4 regions of the Petroclostridium xylanilyticum genome follow, and region 1 is predicted to be linked to each of the others. Evidence: predicted binding sites of a transcription regulator. Region 1 holds the regulator's gene; each other region holds the start of a gene.

Region 1 (4,207 bases):
TAAAGTTCTTCGACTTTGCTGCAATCAAACTTAGCTCTCGAAATAATACTTTACAAGCAATAACCTTTAACCTCACATTATCACTTCGCTTTGCTGCATTAAGATTAAGATATTGGATAATATATTCTATATAATTTGAAAGAATCCTTTTATAATAGTAAAAGAAAATATTATTTTACAAAAAATCATAAAATTTCTCATCTATTCTTTGTAAAGACGATATTTTACATTTTTAACCACTTCTACAATATTGTAATATGCATCCAATGAACCTTTTATTACAATTGGTCTTCCAATAGCAACCATGCCACACCCTCTGGATAGAAAACCTCCAATTTTCATTAAAAGGTTCACATTAGTATGAATATTAATTAATTGTAAATTTCCTTTATTTCCTAAAATGTCATTTAAGCTGTTTAATGCCTGGATGACGATATTTGCACTAAAGCGCCTTCCCATAGTGCAAATGACTGTTCCATGATCATCAATTCCCACAACCTTGATTAAACCCCATTCTTTTTTACAAGAGGTATCAAAATTTGTTTTTTCTATAATTTCTTTTGGGTTGGGAATTCTGTCAGAAGGCAATATTCCTAAATGAATATGGGCAGCCAGAACAGAGGAATGCGATCCTCCTGAACAATGATATATGATAATCATTCTAATCCTCCATAGTGCGATTTTTAATTATTAAAAATAGTAGTCTTTATTGTTTGCTGATTTATATTCATTTATTCAGGCTTTTTTCCTAAGATATTTACACGTTGCTTAACATGCATACTTATGTTAAAATATACGCATCACTAGAAAGGATGATCTATTTATATGCAAAGAGATATAGCTGATTTGTTATTTCAAGAATTTAATATAAGCAAAAAGACTTATATTTTATCAAAAGAAGTAGAAGAGCAAGTTGCGGATAAATTCAGCGAAATAGATTACATAAGCCGGTTCAACCAGTATAAAGTATTAAAAGCTTTTCAAAACAATCATATTAGTGACAGTCATTTTGTAGAAACAACAGGATATGGTTATGACGATTTAGGCAGAGATGCTTTAGATGCTGTTTATGCAGAAACTTTTAGAAGTGAAGATGCATTAGTCAGGCATCATATTGTTTCCGGCACCCACGCTCTTGCACTATGCTTATATGGGGTTTTAAGGCCGGGAGACACATTGATTTCAGTTACAGGAAAACCCTATGACACCTTGGAAGAAGTAATAGGTATAAGGGGGAAAAATAATGGATCTTTGAGAGAACTGGGTATAAAATACCAACAGGTAGACCTTACACCCATGGGAACAATAAACTATGATGAAATAAGTGCTTCTATTGATAAAAATACAAAAGTAGCAATGATTCAGAGATCTAAGGGATATGATTGGAGACCTTCTTTAACGGTAAAAGAAATAGAGAGGTTAATTCATACCATAAAAACTATTAATCCTGATACAATATGTTTGGTAGACAACTGTTATGGTGAATTTGTTGAAACCATTGAACCTACAGAAGTAGGAGCTGACCTGGTTGCCGGATCGCTGATAAAAAACCCTGGTGGCGGTTTGGCTCCTACAGGTGGATATATTGCGGGGAAGAAAGAGTATATAAAATTAGCTGCTTACCGTCTGACATCACCAGGAATAGGGAAGAAGTGTGGGGCATCCCTGGGGATGAATCGACACCTCTTTCAAGGATTTTTTATGGCTCCGCATATTGTTTCACAAAGTTTGAAAGCAGCCATATTCTGTGCGGCGCTGTTTGAAAGGCTTGGCTTTGAGGTATGTCCTAAATCTGATGAAATCAGGACAGATATTATCCAGGCAATAAAATTTAATAACCCGGAACTGCTGATAAGCTTTTGCCAGGGAATACAAAAGGGTGCTCCCATCGATTCCTTTGTAAGACCTCAACCATGGGATATGCCGGGTTACGACTCTCAGGTTATTATGGCTGCGGGAGCATTTATCCAGGGATCTTCAATTGAATTAAGTGCAGATGCTCCAATCAAACCTCCTTATATTGCCTATATGCAAGGAGGGCTAATCTGGAACCATGCTAAATTGGGAATTATCATTGCACTTCAAGATATGATGGACAAAGGTTTATTAAAAATATAAATATACTTAATAACTGCAAGAAGGTACTGCACGGACAGTACCTTCTTTATATAATGCAATTGAACTAAAGTTTTCTAAAAACACCAATAACTTTTCCAAGTATTGAAACTTCCTTAACAATGATAGGATCCATAAATTGATTTTCAGGTTGCAATCTAAAATATCCGTTTTCTTTATAGAACCTTTTTACTGTTGCCTCGTCTTCAATTAGTGCTACAACAATATCACCATTATTGGCAGTATTTTGTTTTCTTATAATCACTAAATCACCATCTAATATTCCGGCATCAACCATGCTTTCTCCGCTTACACGAAGCATAAACACATCACTGTTCTGGGCTAATTCAACAGGTAAAGGAAAAGTATCTTCAATATTTTCCACGGCTAAAATAGGTTGCCCGGCAGTAACTTTTCCTAATATCGGAACCTGAATTAGTTCCCTGGCAGGCATAATATTGCTCAATGAAGGATTTTTACGAGCTTTGTTTTCTATAATTCTCAAAGCTCTGGGTTTAGAAGCATCTTTATGCAACAAGCCCTTTTTTTCTAATCTTTCCAAATAACCATGTACTGTAGATGTAGATTTCAATCCGACAGCACTGCATATTTCCCTGACAGAAGGGGGATATCCTTTTTCCTCAATTTGTTCATTTATAAAATCCAATATCATCTGCTGCTTTTCAGTCAATTTTTTTTGCATAAATCAGGACACCTTTCCCATTAAATTTTAATGTCATTATAACATATGTTACACAATATATCAAACGAATGTTCGTAAAAATTTTAAAAATTTATTGACTTAGAACAAATGTTCTGGTACAATTAACCACATAGAACATCTGTTCGTTTTGGTGGGGAGGAAGAAATATGAGAACTAAAACGCAGCTCAAGCTGAAGATTATTAATAAAAAGCGCTTTGTAACATTTATTACTTCAATTTTAATCCTTTCAGTCATTCTAACTGTTATGTTTTTTGCCCAAACATCCGTTCGAGGTCAAGCTGAAAGTAATTATATTTATGTACATATTGCTACTGGAGATACATTATGGGATATAGCATTACGTTATAATCAAAACCATAAGGATATTAGAAATTTTATTAATGAAATCATGCTGGAAAATAATATGGAAACTGCAATGCTCACTCAAGGGCAAATACTTAGAGTTCCTGTTAAATAACTAGTTACTTTTTTATGATTGTATGATATACTAAAAGAAATATATGGTTAAAATAATACTATTGATGTTATGATTAGAGTTGGAGGAAAGCAATGCCACGTAAGGAATGTATATTAGAAGATAGATTGTGTACCAACTGCGGAGATTGTAATATGTGTGATATAGATAGCAGTAAAATTTGTACCAGCTGCGGAAAATGTATTGATGATGATGCGGATTACAGAGCTATCGGAATTGATGACATATTAGAATTGGAAGTAAATAAATAGGGAAGGGAAGAGCGACAATGTATCCGGAAGGGGAAAGGGAGTTATTATTCCCCTTCCTTTATTATGTTTGCCAACGGATTTTGGTCTACGGCATTTCGCAATTGTTCATTATCTACATGCGTATAAATTTCGGTGGTGGATAAGTTTTCATGGCCCAAAATTTCCTGTAATGCTCTTATGTCAACTCCACCGTGTTTATACATTAGTGTGGCGGCAGTATGACGCAACTTATGAGTTGAATATTTTTCAGGATCCAGCCCGGCTTGTTTTATATACTTCTTTACAATATATTGAACAGTTTTATTGCTAATTCTTTGTTTTCTCTCACTTAGAAAAAGGGCATTTTTATCTTTAACGCCATTGACAGGACGTACACGCAAATAGTTATTGATAGCATTAATACAAGCCTTATTAAGGTATATTGTTCTTTCCTTATTGCCTTTGCCAACAACTGTTAAAGTATCATTTTTAATTTTATTTAAGTTTATACTTACAAGTTCAGAAAGCCGTAAGCCACAATTTAAAAATAACGTCAGTATCGCGTAATCTCTTTCTTTATATTCACCATTTATTGCATATAGTAATTGTTTACTTTCTTCAAGGTTCAAATATCTGGGCATGCGCTTTTGAATTTTTGGAGA
Region 2 (4,207 bases), on a different contig from region 1:
GCAGTTTCTTGATGTAAATAATTTGTACGAATGTCTTTTATTTTTTTATGGACTTTACGAATAAGGCACTCCAACTTAATAATGTTTTTAGTTTTCTTATAACGGTTTACACCTCCTTCTTTTTGTTTTTCATATTTTCTTGATAATTTACGTTGGAGTCTTTTTAATTTTTTATTTAATCTTCTTATTTCTTGACTCTTATTAATATTAGGTATTTTTCTACCATCATTAATTACTGCTAAATCTTTAACTCCTAAGTCAATGCCTATTCCATCTGAATACTTTTGGTTGTTGGTAGGTTTATAATCAATACTTACGGTTATAAACCAATTAAAACCATCAAATTTTATTCTTGGATTATAAAATTTTTCCGCTGTTTGTAATTCGATTCTATTTTCAGATAGTTTAATCCATCCTATCTTTTCAAGTTTTACTTTATCACCTTTAAATTTTAAATGTCCTAAATCTTCTCTGTGATAAAACCCTTGTTGTACATCTTTTTTGCTTTTAAATTTTGGATGTCCTTCTAAATCATAAACTGTCAATTGTCTACCTTGTCTTAATGCTTTTTTCTTAGTTTTTTCAGAATAATGTTTATTTTCTATTCTGAAAAAGTTTTTATAAGCTATGCATAAATCCTTTATTGCTTGTTTTGGTATTTGTGCTGAAACTTCATTTAACCAATTATATTCAGGATTTTTCTTTAGTTGTGTTAGTTCCTTTCTTAACTCTTCATCGTTTATAAACTTGCCACCGTTTTTAAAATTTTCTAATTGCTTAGATAAAGCCCAATTATAAGCCCATCGTGCTACATCTGCACATTTCTTTAATAAAGTCTTTTGTTTATTGTTAGGTAATAATTGTACTCTAATTGTCTTTATCATCTTCGGTCAACTCCTCAATCATTTTACGTGCTTTGTTTGCTCTTTTACCTTGAAGTTTACAAGAAAATACAGTTATTATTTGCACTAAATCTTCAACAAGTTCTTGTTGTTCAGTTTTTTCTGTACTATCTATTACTTCAATTTCACATCCATACAGATTAGATATATATTCCACCAATTCAAAACCAAATCTTAACAATCTATCTTTATAAAGAACAACGACTTTTTCAACTTCATTGTTGACTATTTTTCTTAATAATGTTCTTAATCCTTTTTTAGTATAATTAATCCCACTGCCTATATCTTCAATTATTTCATAATTTTTATTTTGTTTGTCTAAATATAATTTCATGTTTTCAACTTGTCGTTGTAAATCGTCTTTTTGTTTATACGAAGATACTCGGCAATATCCTATAATAACTTTTGATTTTTTATCTTCTTTAATATTTAATACTTGTTTTAATTGGTCATGCGAATAATATCTATATCCATTAGCACCTGTATGATGTGGAATAAGTAATCCTTTTTTGTCCCAGTTTCTTAATGTTTGAGGAGTTTTTCCAACTAATTTAGAAAACTCATGTATAGTATAATACTTCACATTAACCACCTCTAATTGTATTAGACTATACTAAATTATAAATGTCAACATTAATTTATGACTTTTTATAACTTTTTATTAACTGTTGTCAACCTCCAGAGCATCATAAGATTAAATATTTTCTTTAATAATGATAGCCTCCCTACGTTATAGAGAGGCTATCATTATTATACATGTGTTATTCAGCTTCTTCAATAATATTATCGGGAGATGGCAGACTTTTTAAAAATGCCAGGTTGAAATTCTCACGAATTTTATTTTCAATTTCTTGCGCTATTTCCGGGTTTTCTTTTAAATACTGCTTTGCATTTTCTCTTCCTTGCCCCAATCTGATATCACCATAAGAAAACCAAGCTCCACTTTTATTAATGATATCAATATTTACTCCAGTATCCAGAATATTTCCTTCTCTGGAAATTCCCTGCCCATATATAATATCAAATTCTGCTTCTTTAAAGGGAGGAGCAACTTTATTTTTTACGACTTTTACTTTTGTCCTGTTTCCTATCATATCATTTCCTTGTTTCAAGGTTTCCACCTTTCTAACATCCAGGCGGACAGAAGCATAGAACTTAAGAGCCCTACCACCGGGAGTAGTCTCAGGATTACCAAACATTACCCCAACTTTTTCTCTTAATTGGTTAATAAAAATAGCTGTTGTCTTTGACTTGCTAATAACTCCTGCAAGCTTTCTAAGCGCTTGAGACATAAGTCTTGCCTGCAGACCTACATGAGCATCTCCCATTTCCCCATCAATTTCAGCTTTTGGAACCAACGCAGCTACAGAGTCAATGACAATAACATCAATAGCACCGCTTCTTACAAGAGCTTCAGCAATTTCTAACGCTTGTTCTCCGGTATCCGGTTGTGCTACAATAAGATTTTCTATGTCAACACCTAACTTTTGAGCATAAACAGGGTCAAGGGCATGTTCAGCATCTATAAAAGCTGCTTCCCCTCCGGCTTTTTGTGCTTCAGCTATAACATGTAAAGCGACAGTAGTTTTACCTGAGGATTCGGGGCCAAAGACTTCTACAATCCTTCCCCTGGGAACTCCGCCAACGCCAAGAGCAATGTCAAGGCTGAGGGCTCCGGTAGATATAGCTTCAATATTCAGATGAGTGGTTTCTCCCAATTTCATGATTGCTCCTTTACCAAATTGCTTTTCAATTTGACTAAGAGCCATTTCTAGTGCTTTTTTCTTTTCTATCATCATTTTCCCGCCTTTATCATTAATTAATATCACAAGAACAAATGTTCTTATTCATTATATCCTATTTACACGTAAAGGTCAACTAATTTTGTAAAATATGGGTATATATTTTTTAGTTGATGAATGTTGTGAAAAGAACGTTATGAAAAGGCTTAGAGCCTTAAATTCTTACTTTGTTTCACCGGTGAGAAGGTATTTTCTTAACATATCTAAAGCATTCATAACGGTTATGTTTCTGATTCTTTCTCTATTCCCAACAAGCCTCAGTTCATTATACCAGCACTTTTGTTGAGTAGCCATTCCAACATATACAAGCCCTACCGGTTTTTGCGGGGTTCCGCCCCCAGGACCGGCAATACCGGTAATGGAAATTCCTATATCTGCTTTAGATCGTTCCCTTATACCTTTAGCCATTTCCAGCGCAGTTTGGCAGCTAACTGCTCCGTACTGTTGTAAAGTATCCTGTGATACTCCTAATAGATTTACTTTCGATTCATTACTGTACGTTACTACACCTGTATGAAAACATTTGGATATACCTGGTGTACTTGTAATTTTTTCAGCAAGTAATCCTCCTGTACACGATTCGGCAGTTGCAAGGGTTAAATTTTTCTCCATAAGAAGTTTACAAGTTACCTCTTCTAAACTTTCTTCTTCTATCCCATAAACCATTATCCCAAGCCGGTTTCTTATTTGTTCTTCAACAGGCGCGATAAGACCTTTTGCAACCTCTTCGCTTTCACATTTAGCAGTGATTCTCAAAGTTACTTCACCCTGTTTTGCATAGGGAGCTATAGTAGGATTACTTTGATTTTCAAAAATATCAATCAATTTTTCCTCTAAAGAAGATTCTCCAATGCCAAATATTCTTAATACCTTTGAATATATCGTATATGGTGATTTTTTGAGTAAGTAAGGGTATACGTATTCCTTAAACATGGGCTGCATTTCTTTAGGTGGTCCTGGAAGCATAATTACGATGTTATTGTCTTTTTCGATGATACATCCTGGTGCTGTTCCATTATTATTAGGCAGTATTATACTTCCCTCAGGCAGAAAAGCCTGCTTTTCATTATTGGAAGCCATCACCCGGTGCATTTTGGCAAAAAATTCTTTTATTTTATCCAAGCTTTCCTGATGAAGTTTTAACTGAAGATTTAGCACCTGAGCAATTGTTTCCTTTGTTAAATCATCTTTGGTAGGGCCAAGGCCGCCTGTTAGAATAACAATATCCGCCCTTTTTAGTGCGGTTTGCAGTGTTTCTTCCAAACGTTTCTGATTATCTCCTACTACCGTTTGAAAATATACATCAATTCCCAGATTTGAAAGCTCAACGGATAAAAATTGTGCATTAGTATTTAATATTTGACCCAAGAGTAATTCAGTTCCTACAGCAATGATTTCCGCGTTCATAAAACCAGCCTCCTTCAATATTTTTGACTAATATAAAGAGTACTACTGTATAATTTTAGCACAATTTATTAAATTTATCATGCTATTTTTGTTAAT
Region 3 (4,207 bases), on a different contig from region 1:
CTTCTGCTGCGCTGTTTTTAATACTGCTATAATATGCTTGCACGCACCCGGATAGCCCTCAAAAGCAGGACAGGTACAGAACAAGCCGCATATTGAACCATTTTCCCCCAAAAAAATGCCTACATCATATTCTTCATTTCCTATAACTGTTGCATCGATACGCAGGTCGTCCTCATCGAAGTCAAAATGGACAACCCGCTTGCTCATATAGTACATAAGCCCTCTTTGATAAGTTACTGAATTAGCAGCCAGATTTTCAATCATCCTGTCTGTAATTGCAATTTGAAACATAAAATCCCTCTTCCAAAATTTAATACCAACTATATAGATTATATACAAAGACAGCTAAGTTAGGCAACAGTAGGAAAAAAATTTTATTTATTCAAACCTTAAACTTATGTTCATCTCCTTTACGCCGAAACCTGCGAGTTTGAACCAGCCTTCTTTAATGCCACCTGCTGCAACATACAGATATCCTTTTTAAGTCTTATTACATTTCAGGATAAATATTGTAAAGTTGAAAATATATATCATTTCTCAACTAAATACCGCCAATAACGTACAGGCATGCACCGGCGCTGCAGCTTTGGATTGACCCTGCTCTCAATAGCAATACTTTTAAAATACTGTTTCCAGAGTGTTTGGTAATCCTTTTCTTTTTCTTCTAAGTTTAGCTCAGAATTAACATTTATGTCAGTTATAATCCATCCCCTCTGGTTATATAAAGCCGTAAGATTTCTTTTTACATCGTGAATTATCCAGTTTTGACCGGCAAAGCGTTTTGCAAAATGGGGGGCTACTAATCCCACAATATTGTAATCCGGCTCTATGGGGGCATAATATATGTCACCCTCCAGGTATCTAAACCGGATTAACCCAAGCATGCGGTGTCGTTCAACGGCTACCTTCCGGCTTATGGTATGTATTTTTAAAACCCGGTCATCGGTTATATAAAGGTCAACCTCCCTCCCAACCTTCCATCCAAACCGCAAATATTGGTAAATCCATGTACCTGCACCTGCCAGTTCTGAAAGAAACACATAAAATACATGCTGCAATGCCGATACTGATATTTTTTCCCTGATGGAATCATACACTTTATCTGCTTTTTCAATATCAGTAACAATATGTACATTTTTATAAAACAGCTGTTCCTGTAGATTTTGTTCCGGCAGGATATTTTCAGGTATCTCATGCCGATAATAAGTTTCATAAATAGCAGTTAATAATCCTTCAAAACTTCCGTCATAAATATAATTGAGCATTCAAAATTCCCCCGTTATGCTGGCTAAAGTATCTTCCGGCTTTGGATCGTCCGGTAATAAAGAAAATATGGAAAGCTGTTCAAATCGGGAAGCATTATCGGGTTTTTCCTGTTTTTTTAATACCAGGCACTGCCGGATAAGCTTGTCATTTAATCCTACTTCACCGTAAAACTTCCCCTGACAGGTTATAAAATGTTTTGCTCTCTTTAATACTACTCCAATCTTTTTGAGACTTTCATAGGATAACGGGTGGGTCCTCCTGGCAGCTACAATTTTCAATGCAGACCTGACACCTATTCCCGGTACTCGCAAAAGCATCTCATAATCGGCGCGATTGACTTCTACCGGGAACATCCCAAGATTTCTGATGGCCCAATCGGATTTAGGGTCTAGCTCTATGTCAAAATCAGGTTTTTGCTCATCTAATAGTTCATTTGCAGTAAAGCCATAAAACCTTAACAACCAGTCAGCCTGGTAAAGCCGGTGTTCCCTTATTAAAGGAGGCTTGGTAGTTATGCTGGGCAGATTGGGATTGCTTGCTACGGGCACATAGGCGGAGTAATACACCCTTTTTAAACTGAAACGCCGGTAAAGATTTTCTGAAAGCTTCAATATATTCAAATCTCGGTCAGGGGTAGCCCCTATAATTAATTGCGTAGTTTGTCCGGCCGGAACGAATAATGGAACTTTTTTAAACCTTTTTTTCTCGTCATTCTTTTGTATAATCTGAGAATAAATAAAATTCATTGGTTTTACAATGGATTCCTTGCTTTTCTGGGGCGCAAGCAATTTAAGTCCCTGCTGAGACGGCAGCTCGATGTTTACACTCATACGGTCTACAAATTTCCCTGCTTCTGCAATAAGGCGAAAATCTGCACCGGGAATTCCTTTTAAATGGATGTATCCGTTAAACCGGTACTCTTCTCTCAGTTTTTTAACTGCTTTAAGTAGCAATTCCATAGTATAATCAGGACTTTTATATATTGCTGAACTTAAAAATAATCCTTCTATATAATTCCTCCGGTAAAAATTAATGGTTAGCTCAGCTACTTCCTCTGGAGTAAATGCGGCCCGGGGAACATCATTTGTTACCCTGTTTACACAGTAAGCACAATCATAAACACAGTAATTAGTCAATAATATTTTTAAGAGTGAGATACATCTTCCATCATCCGACCAACTGTGGCAAATTCCGGCAAGGTGACCATTACCAATACCCCCGGTTTGATTTTTTCGCGAACTACCGCTAGAGGAACAAGAAACATCATACTTTGCAGCATCTGATAAAATTTTTAATTTAGTTTGAATTTCCATGGTAAATACCTCCAACAGGTTTATGAGAAAATTTTACCATAAAATCTTAAATAATTCAAACATATGTTCGCCTGTTTTTATATTTTTATTCACAATTCAGGCCGGTGACAAAGTGCTGTCACCGGCCTATTACTATATCAAAGATTACAGGTCATTTCCGTAGAATGCTGCCTTATAAATCATTTTCACATCCTCAACGCTGGACTGTCTTGGATTTGTCAGTGTACATGGATCTTCAAAGGCGTTTTTAGCCATTCGGTCCAATACTTCAAGGAATTTCTCTTCCGTAATCTCCACTTCTGTAACGTCTTTGAATGCAAGAGGTATATCCAGCTTCTTATTCAATTCTTTTAAAGCAACTGAAAGTTCTTGGAAACCAAGCTGCTTTTCAATTTCTTCATATTTATTTGTTGCCTTACGGTTATACTGTACAATATAAGGAAGCAGGATGGCATTCGCTAAACCATGGGTAACACCAAACTCTCCTCCAATTTTGTGTGCCAGGCTGTGTACCAATCCCAAAGAAGAGTTGGTAAATGCCATTCCGGATAAGGTGGATGCGTTATGCATATCGGTTCTCGCTTGCAAATCTTTACCGTTTTGATATGCAACCGGTAACTGTCTAAACACCAATTTAATTGCCTCCATAGCCAATGGGTCTGTATAACTCGTTGCATTTGTTGATACATAGGCTTCTATCGCATGAGTCATTACATCTAATCCGGTATTGGCAGTAATATGTGGAGGCATGGTTGCAGGAAGTCTTGAATCAAGAATAGCAATATCCGGAGTGATTTCATAGGATACAATCGGATATTTAATATGTTTTTGAGTATCGGTAATTACTGAAAATGCTGTAATTTCAGAAGCAGTTCCACTGGTAGATGGAATAGCAACAAACTGTGCTTTATTTCTTAATTTTGGCATAGAACCCGGCTCGATAATATCCTCAAATTTTAACTCCGGATATTCATAAAATGCCCACATTACTTTAGCCGCATCCAGTGCAGACCCTCCGCCGATTGCTACAATCCAGTCCGGCTCGAATTCTAACATAGCCTTGCCACCCTTGATTACTGTTTCAATCGATGGATTAGGTTCTACTCCGTCAAATATTTCTACTTCCATTCCGGCTTTTTCCAGATGCATTTTTGCTTCATCCAGAAAACCAAAACGTTTCATTGAATTTCCGCCTGTTACCAGCATTGCTTTTTTACCTTTTAATTGTGCTAAATATCCTAGTGTCCCCTCACCAAATACAATATCCTTTGGTACTCTAAACCATTGCAGATTCATTTAATAATCCCCTCTCTTGTCATTACATTTGCTTTAGACAATGTTATTTACTGACAACTGACTTTAAAACAATTTACTAACTATAAGTTTTTAATTGGTATTATATATAAGTTATTGCTAGTTAATTTTTTAACTAACTATTTATAATATATATCAGTTTTGCTTTTGCATCAACTTACAGTTATTTATGGAACTGGTAAATGAAAAACCCTTCATATTATTAGATACGGTTTTTAACAAGTTAGGAAATCCTGTTATCTATATCAGCCTTAATTAAATCTCCTACAAAGGATAATTCCCCTATACCTTTGACTATAGGCAAACTGTTTACC
Region 4 (4,207 bases), on a different contig from region 1:
TGCCAGAGAAGATTTTCCCGAACCACTTAAACCTGTCAAAACAACAAATTTATCTCTCGGAATTTCAACATCAATATTTTTTAAATTATGTTCTCTTGCACCTTTTATAAAAATACTGTTTCTTGACATAATTTACCTTCACCTTTTTCTCAATTCCTCATTTTCAATTCATTAATTTTATCTCTCAGCATTGCAGCCTTCTCAAACTGAAGGTCTGCTGCTGCCTGTTTCATTTCTTCAGTAAGCTGTGCAATAATTTTTTCGATATCGGCAGTACCATCTATATTTTCTATACTTCTACCTACGATATATCTTTCACCCTCTTCAGCAACTTTCGTTGCTTCTATAACATCCCTGATTCCTTTTACAATGGTTTTAGGAATAATACCATGCTGTTTGTTATAATCCATCTGGAGTTTTCTTCTACGGTTTGTCTCATTAATTGCTCTTGTCATGGAATCAGTGAGGGAATCAGCATACATAATAACTTTACCGTTAACATTTCTTGCTGCTCTACCGATCGTCTGAATAAGCGATGTTTCTGAACGTAAGAACCCTTCCTTATCTGCATCAAGTATAGCAACCAAGGATACTTCCGGAAGGTCCAACCCCTCTCTCAAAAGGTTTATTCCTACCAGCACATCAAAAACCCCAAGACGTAAATCCCGGATAATTTCCATTCTTTCAATTGTATGAACATCAGAATGAAGGTACTTCACCTTTATATCCATATCTTTTAAATAATCAGTCAAATCTTCTGCCATTTTCTTTGTTAGAGTAGTTACCAGCACTCTTTCTTTTCTTTCTATCCGTTTGTTAATTTCACTTAACAAATCATCAATCTGGCCTTTTACAGGCTTTACAATTACTTCCGGATCCACCAATCCTGTTGGACGGATAATTTGTTCCACAATTTTAGAAGAATGCTGCCGTTCGTAATCTCCGGGAGTTGCACTTACGAATATAACCTGGTTAATTCTTTCTTCAAACTCTTCAAAGTTCAGCGGCCTGTTATCATAGGCAGAAGGCAGCCTGAAACCATGTTCAACCAGCGAATCTTTTCTTGACCTGTCTCCTGCATACATACCTCTTACCTGAGGTAATGTAACATGGGATTCATCCACTATCAACAGAAAATCCTTTGGAAAATAGTCAATTAATGTAAAAGGAGCACTTCCAGCTTCTCTTCCGCTGATATGCCTGGAGTAATTCTCAATCCCCTGGCAAAACCCGACTTCCCTCATCATTTCTATGTCATAGTTCGTCCTTTGTATCAGCCTCTGCATTTCTACCAGCTTGCCCTGTGCTTTAAGCTCAGCAGCCCTTTCTTCCAATTCCTTTTCAATAGCTTTTATTGCCCTCTCCATTTTGTCTTGTGTAGTAACATAGTGGGATGCAGGAAAAATGGCACAATGATTTCTAATACCGGTGATTTCACCTGTAAGTACATCTATTTCAGTAATCCGTTCAATTTCATCACCAAAAAATTCAATCCTCAACGCTTTCTCACTAGAGCTGGCAGGAAAGATTTCAAGCACATCTCCCCTGACTCTGAACTTACCTCGAACAAAGTTTATATCATTTCTCTCGTATTGTATTTCTACCAGCTTCTTGATAACCTGGTCCCTGTCTTTTATCATTCCCGGACGTAAAGAAATCACAAGATTTTTATAATCTATAGGGTCCCCTAATCCATAGATGCACGAAACACTGGCAACAATAATGACATCTCTTCTTTCAAACAATGCCGCAGTGGCAGAGTGTCTGAGTTTGTCTATCTCATCGTTTATTGATGCATCTTTTTCAATATAAGTATCAGTTTGAGGAATATATGCTTCAGGCTGATAATAATCATAATAGCTTACAAAATATTCGACAGCATTATTAGGAAAAAATTCTTTAAATTCACTACATAATTGAGCCGCAAGCGTCTTGTTATGTGCTAAGACCAATGTAGGTCTTTGTACCTGTTGAATAACATTTGCAATGGTAAAAGTTTTTCCTGAGCCCGTTACTCCCAGCAGGGTTTGTCCTCTATAACCTTTTATTATCCCACTGCTAAGCTGCTCAATTGCTTTAGGTTGGTCACCTTGCGGTTTATATTCAGATATTACTTCAAATCCATTCTTCATATTGCCACCTCACATATTCCCTTGTAATTATACCATATGTACCAAAAAAAGCAAACATATGTTTTGTCATTCAATGGTCGTATATTTTGTATTTGAAGAATATTATTAACAGGCTCTAAGCTTTTCCGCAACGTTCTTTCCATAATATTCTTCAATAAAAAAACATCATGCTATTAGCATAATGTTTTTAGTTATTATCATTATTTATTTGTGCATATAATCGGTTATTTTTACTTCGTTTGTACTAACTTTGTTAACCAGACATAGGTCGCAGCCTGAACAGAAAATTACTTTTCCATAAAAAACATTCTTTATAGTTTCTATAAGTTCCCTGTTTTTTATTTGCTTGATCATATGAATATAGATTTTATTAGGCGCCAGGGTTATTAAAGAACTTACCAATAAATCATCATAGTTAATTTCCCCTTCAGAAACTTCATTTATAAAATCCTGGATACATTCATTAGTAATTTCTTTTCTGTTATGGTCCAGCAATATATACCTATTATCATAGCCTACAAGCACATGCACTGTATCAAATTTGGGTTCCTGAATCTCTACAAAATATTTTAGCAACCGGATAAATTCTCTATATTCCTTTTCCATTAAGTAGTCATCTACTGCCTTATCTACTACGTCTTCCAGTTCTTTTATATAATCCTTTAACCGGAATGTTACAAAACCGTCTAAAATAATTTCATTAGATGTTTCAAAATATTCAAGTAATTTTTTAGCTACAATGTTCTTTCGTCTTAACATAAATAAATTATTGAAAATATTTTTTTCTTCAACCCCCAGGACATTATTTAATGCTGTCCTTAAGATTTCTCTTCGCTCTCCTGAGTTAAAATAGCAATAATTTGAATTAATAATACGGCTGATAAATTTTTGTTCGTATTTTTCAATAATATATTCAGAAAGGACATTAGCTATATGAATTTTTAAACTATTTAACTTATTTTCCGAACTAATTTCAACCTCCAAAAAATTTACATCATTGGACTTTTTTTGCCTTAGTTCTACAAATATGTCTTTTGATTTTAAATCTGTTAGTGTGTCTTCTATCATATTTTTTACTTCTTCTATTTCATCAGACATTCCTATATATAAATACTCCATTAAATTCACATCCCTTCAAGTGTATTATATGATTAAGTACTTTGTTGTATGCAGTGTTATGTTTTACCTATAAAACCAAATAAATAAGTATAATACCGTCTTTTTAGTACTTAATGCAATATAGGTATGATGGACCCTATATCTATTACTTGTCCTTTACCCAAACTTCTGACACTTACATTATATTTACTACAAAATTCAACAATATCAATATAATTTGGGTGATTGTTTAGCATTCCTGCAACAACCAATAAATTTTTTGAAACTAACCCGGTTGCTCCACCTATAAAACCATAATTTAATCCAGGTAATAGTATGTGTCCGGGGGTAATCAATAATACGTCAATATTGTAATTATCGGCAGTTCGTGCTATTCCTCTGTCCGAAGTGATAATCGCATGATCACTGACGATACATGTTGAACATTTTGCATAGCCTTGTTTTACATTAATCATTTTAACGCCATGTTGTTCAAAATATTGTCTAATAACCGGATCTGTATATCTTATATTGTGAAAAGCTAAATTATTTATTCTTGCTACATTATATGCAATATTTTCAGGGTAGTTACTTTTTAATACACTTTTACCCCTAATTAATCTAAATTTTAATGGCTCCAGTACTGAGTTAAAAAATTCATATACATCAGGTGCTACTACCAAAATATTGTCTCCTACAGGATGTACAAGCATATCAGGATGATTGGTTACTGCCTCATACAGTCCGGCAGATAAAGGCGTAAGGATTGGCTTTATCCCTAAATCCTCCAAGCCTGACAGTATATCAGCTGATGCCCTTCCGTCTATAAGAACATGGCTTACTTTTCTTTCAGGAATAAATGGTGTCTTAATAAACTCTGTCATTATAATACCCCCATGAATCAATTAAAAATGCAAAAGTTATTTAATCTGTCCATAATTATCAATTTATCAAATCATTACTCATGTCTCAGTGCT

The links. The regulator LexA, encoded in region 1, represses DNA repair genes until DNA is damaged. The targets are predictions, from matches to a motif close to CNAACANNTGTTNG.
Region 2: the regulator LexA is predicted to act here: its motif matches at 2,733-2,746, upstream of recA (recombinase RecA).
Region 3: the regulator LexA is predicted to act here: its motif matches at 2,636-2,649, upstream of CIB29_RS07125 (putative DNA modification/repair radical SAM protein).
Region 4: the regulator LexA is predicted to act here: its motif matches at 2,184-2,197, upstream of uvrB (excinuclease ABC subunit UvrB).

What each region holds. Positions count from the first base shown of each region.
Region 1 covers NZ_NPML01000007.1:26,058-30,264, forward strand. Annotated here, with positions in the region: gene CIB29_RS03355 (DUF3189 family protein) at 202-660, opposite strand; gene CIB29_RS03360 (methionine gamma-lyase family protein) at 826-2,118, shown strand; gene lexA (transcriptional repressor LexA) at 2,183-2,818, opposite strand; gene yneA (cell division suppressor protein YneA) at 2,986-3,297, shown strand; gene CIB29_RS18830 (hypothetical protein) at 3,390-3,566, shown strand; gene CIB29_RS03375 (tyrosine recombinase XerC) at 3,611-4,207, opposite strand, start outside.
Region 2 covers NZ_NPML01000004.1:178,150-182,356, reverse strand. Annotated here, with positions in the region: gene CIB29_RS02825 (RNA-guided endonuclease InsQ/TnpB family protein) at 1-884, opposite strand, end outside; gene CIB29_RS02820 (IS607 family transposase) at 868-1,485, opposite strand; gene recA (recombinase RecA) at 1,664-2,698, opposite strand; gene CIB29_RS02810 (competence/damage-inducible protein A) at 2,867-4,111, opposite strand.
Region 3 covers NZ_NPML01000012.1:40,556-44,762, forward strand. Annotated here, with positions in the region: gene CIB29_RS07115 (DEAD/DEAH box helicase) at 1-291, opposite strand, end outside; gene CIB29_RS07120 (TIGR03915 family putative DNA repair protein) at 531-1,265, opposite strand; gene CIB29_RS07125 (putative DNA modification/repair radical SAM protein) at 1,266-2,579, opposite strand; gene CIB29_RS07130 (iron-containing alcohol dehydrogenase) at 2,724-3,869, opposite strand.
Region 4 covers NZ_NPML01000004.1:43,533-47,739, reverse strand. Annotated here, with positions in the region: gene uvrA (excinuclease ABC subunit UvrA) at 1-129, opposite strand, end outside; gene uvrB (excinuclease ABC subunit UvrB) at 150-2,132, opposite strand; gene ytxC (putative sporulation protein YtxC) at 2,337-3,251, opposite strand; gene CIB29_RS02150 (DUF6873 family GME fold protein) at 3,362-4,114, opposite strand; gene CIB29_RS02145 (ABC transporter permease) at 4,189-4,207, opposite strand, start outside.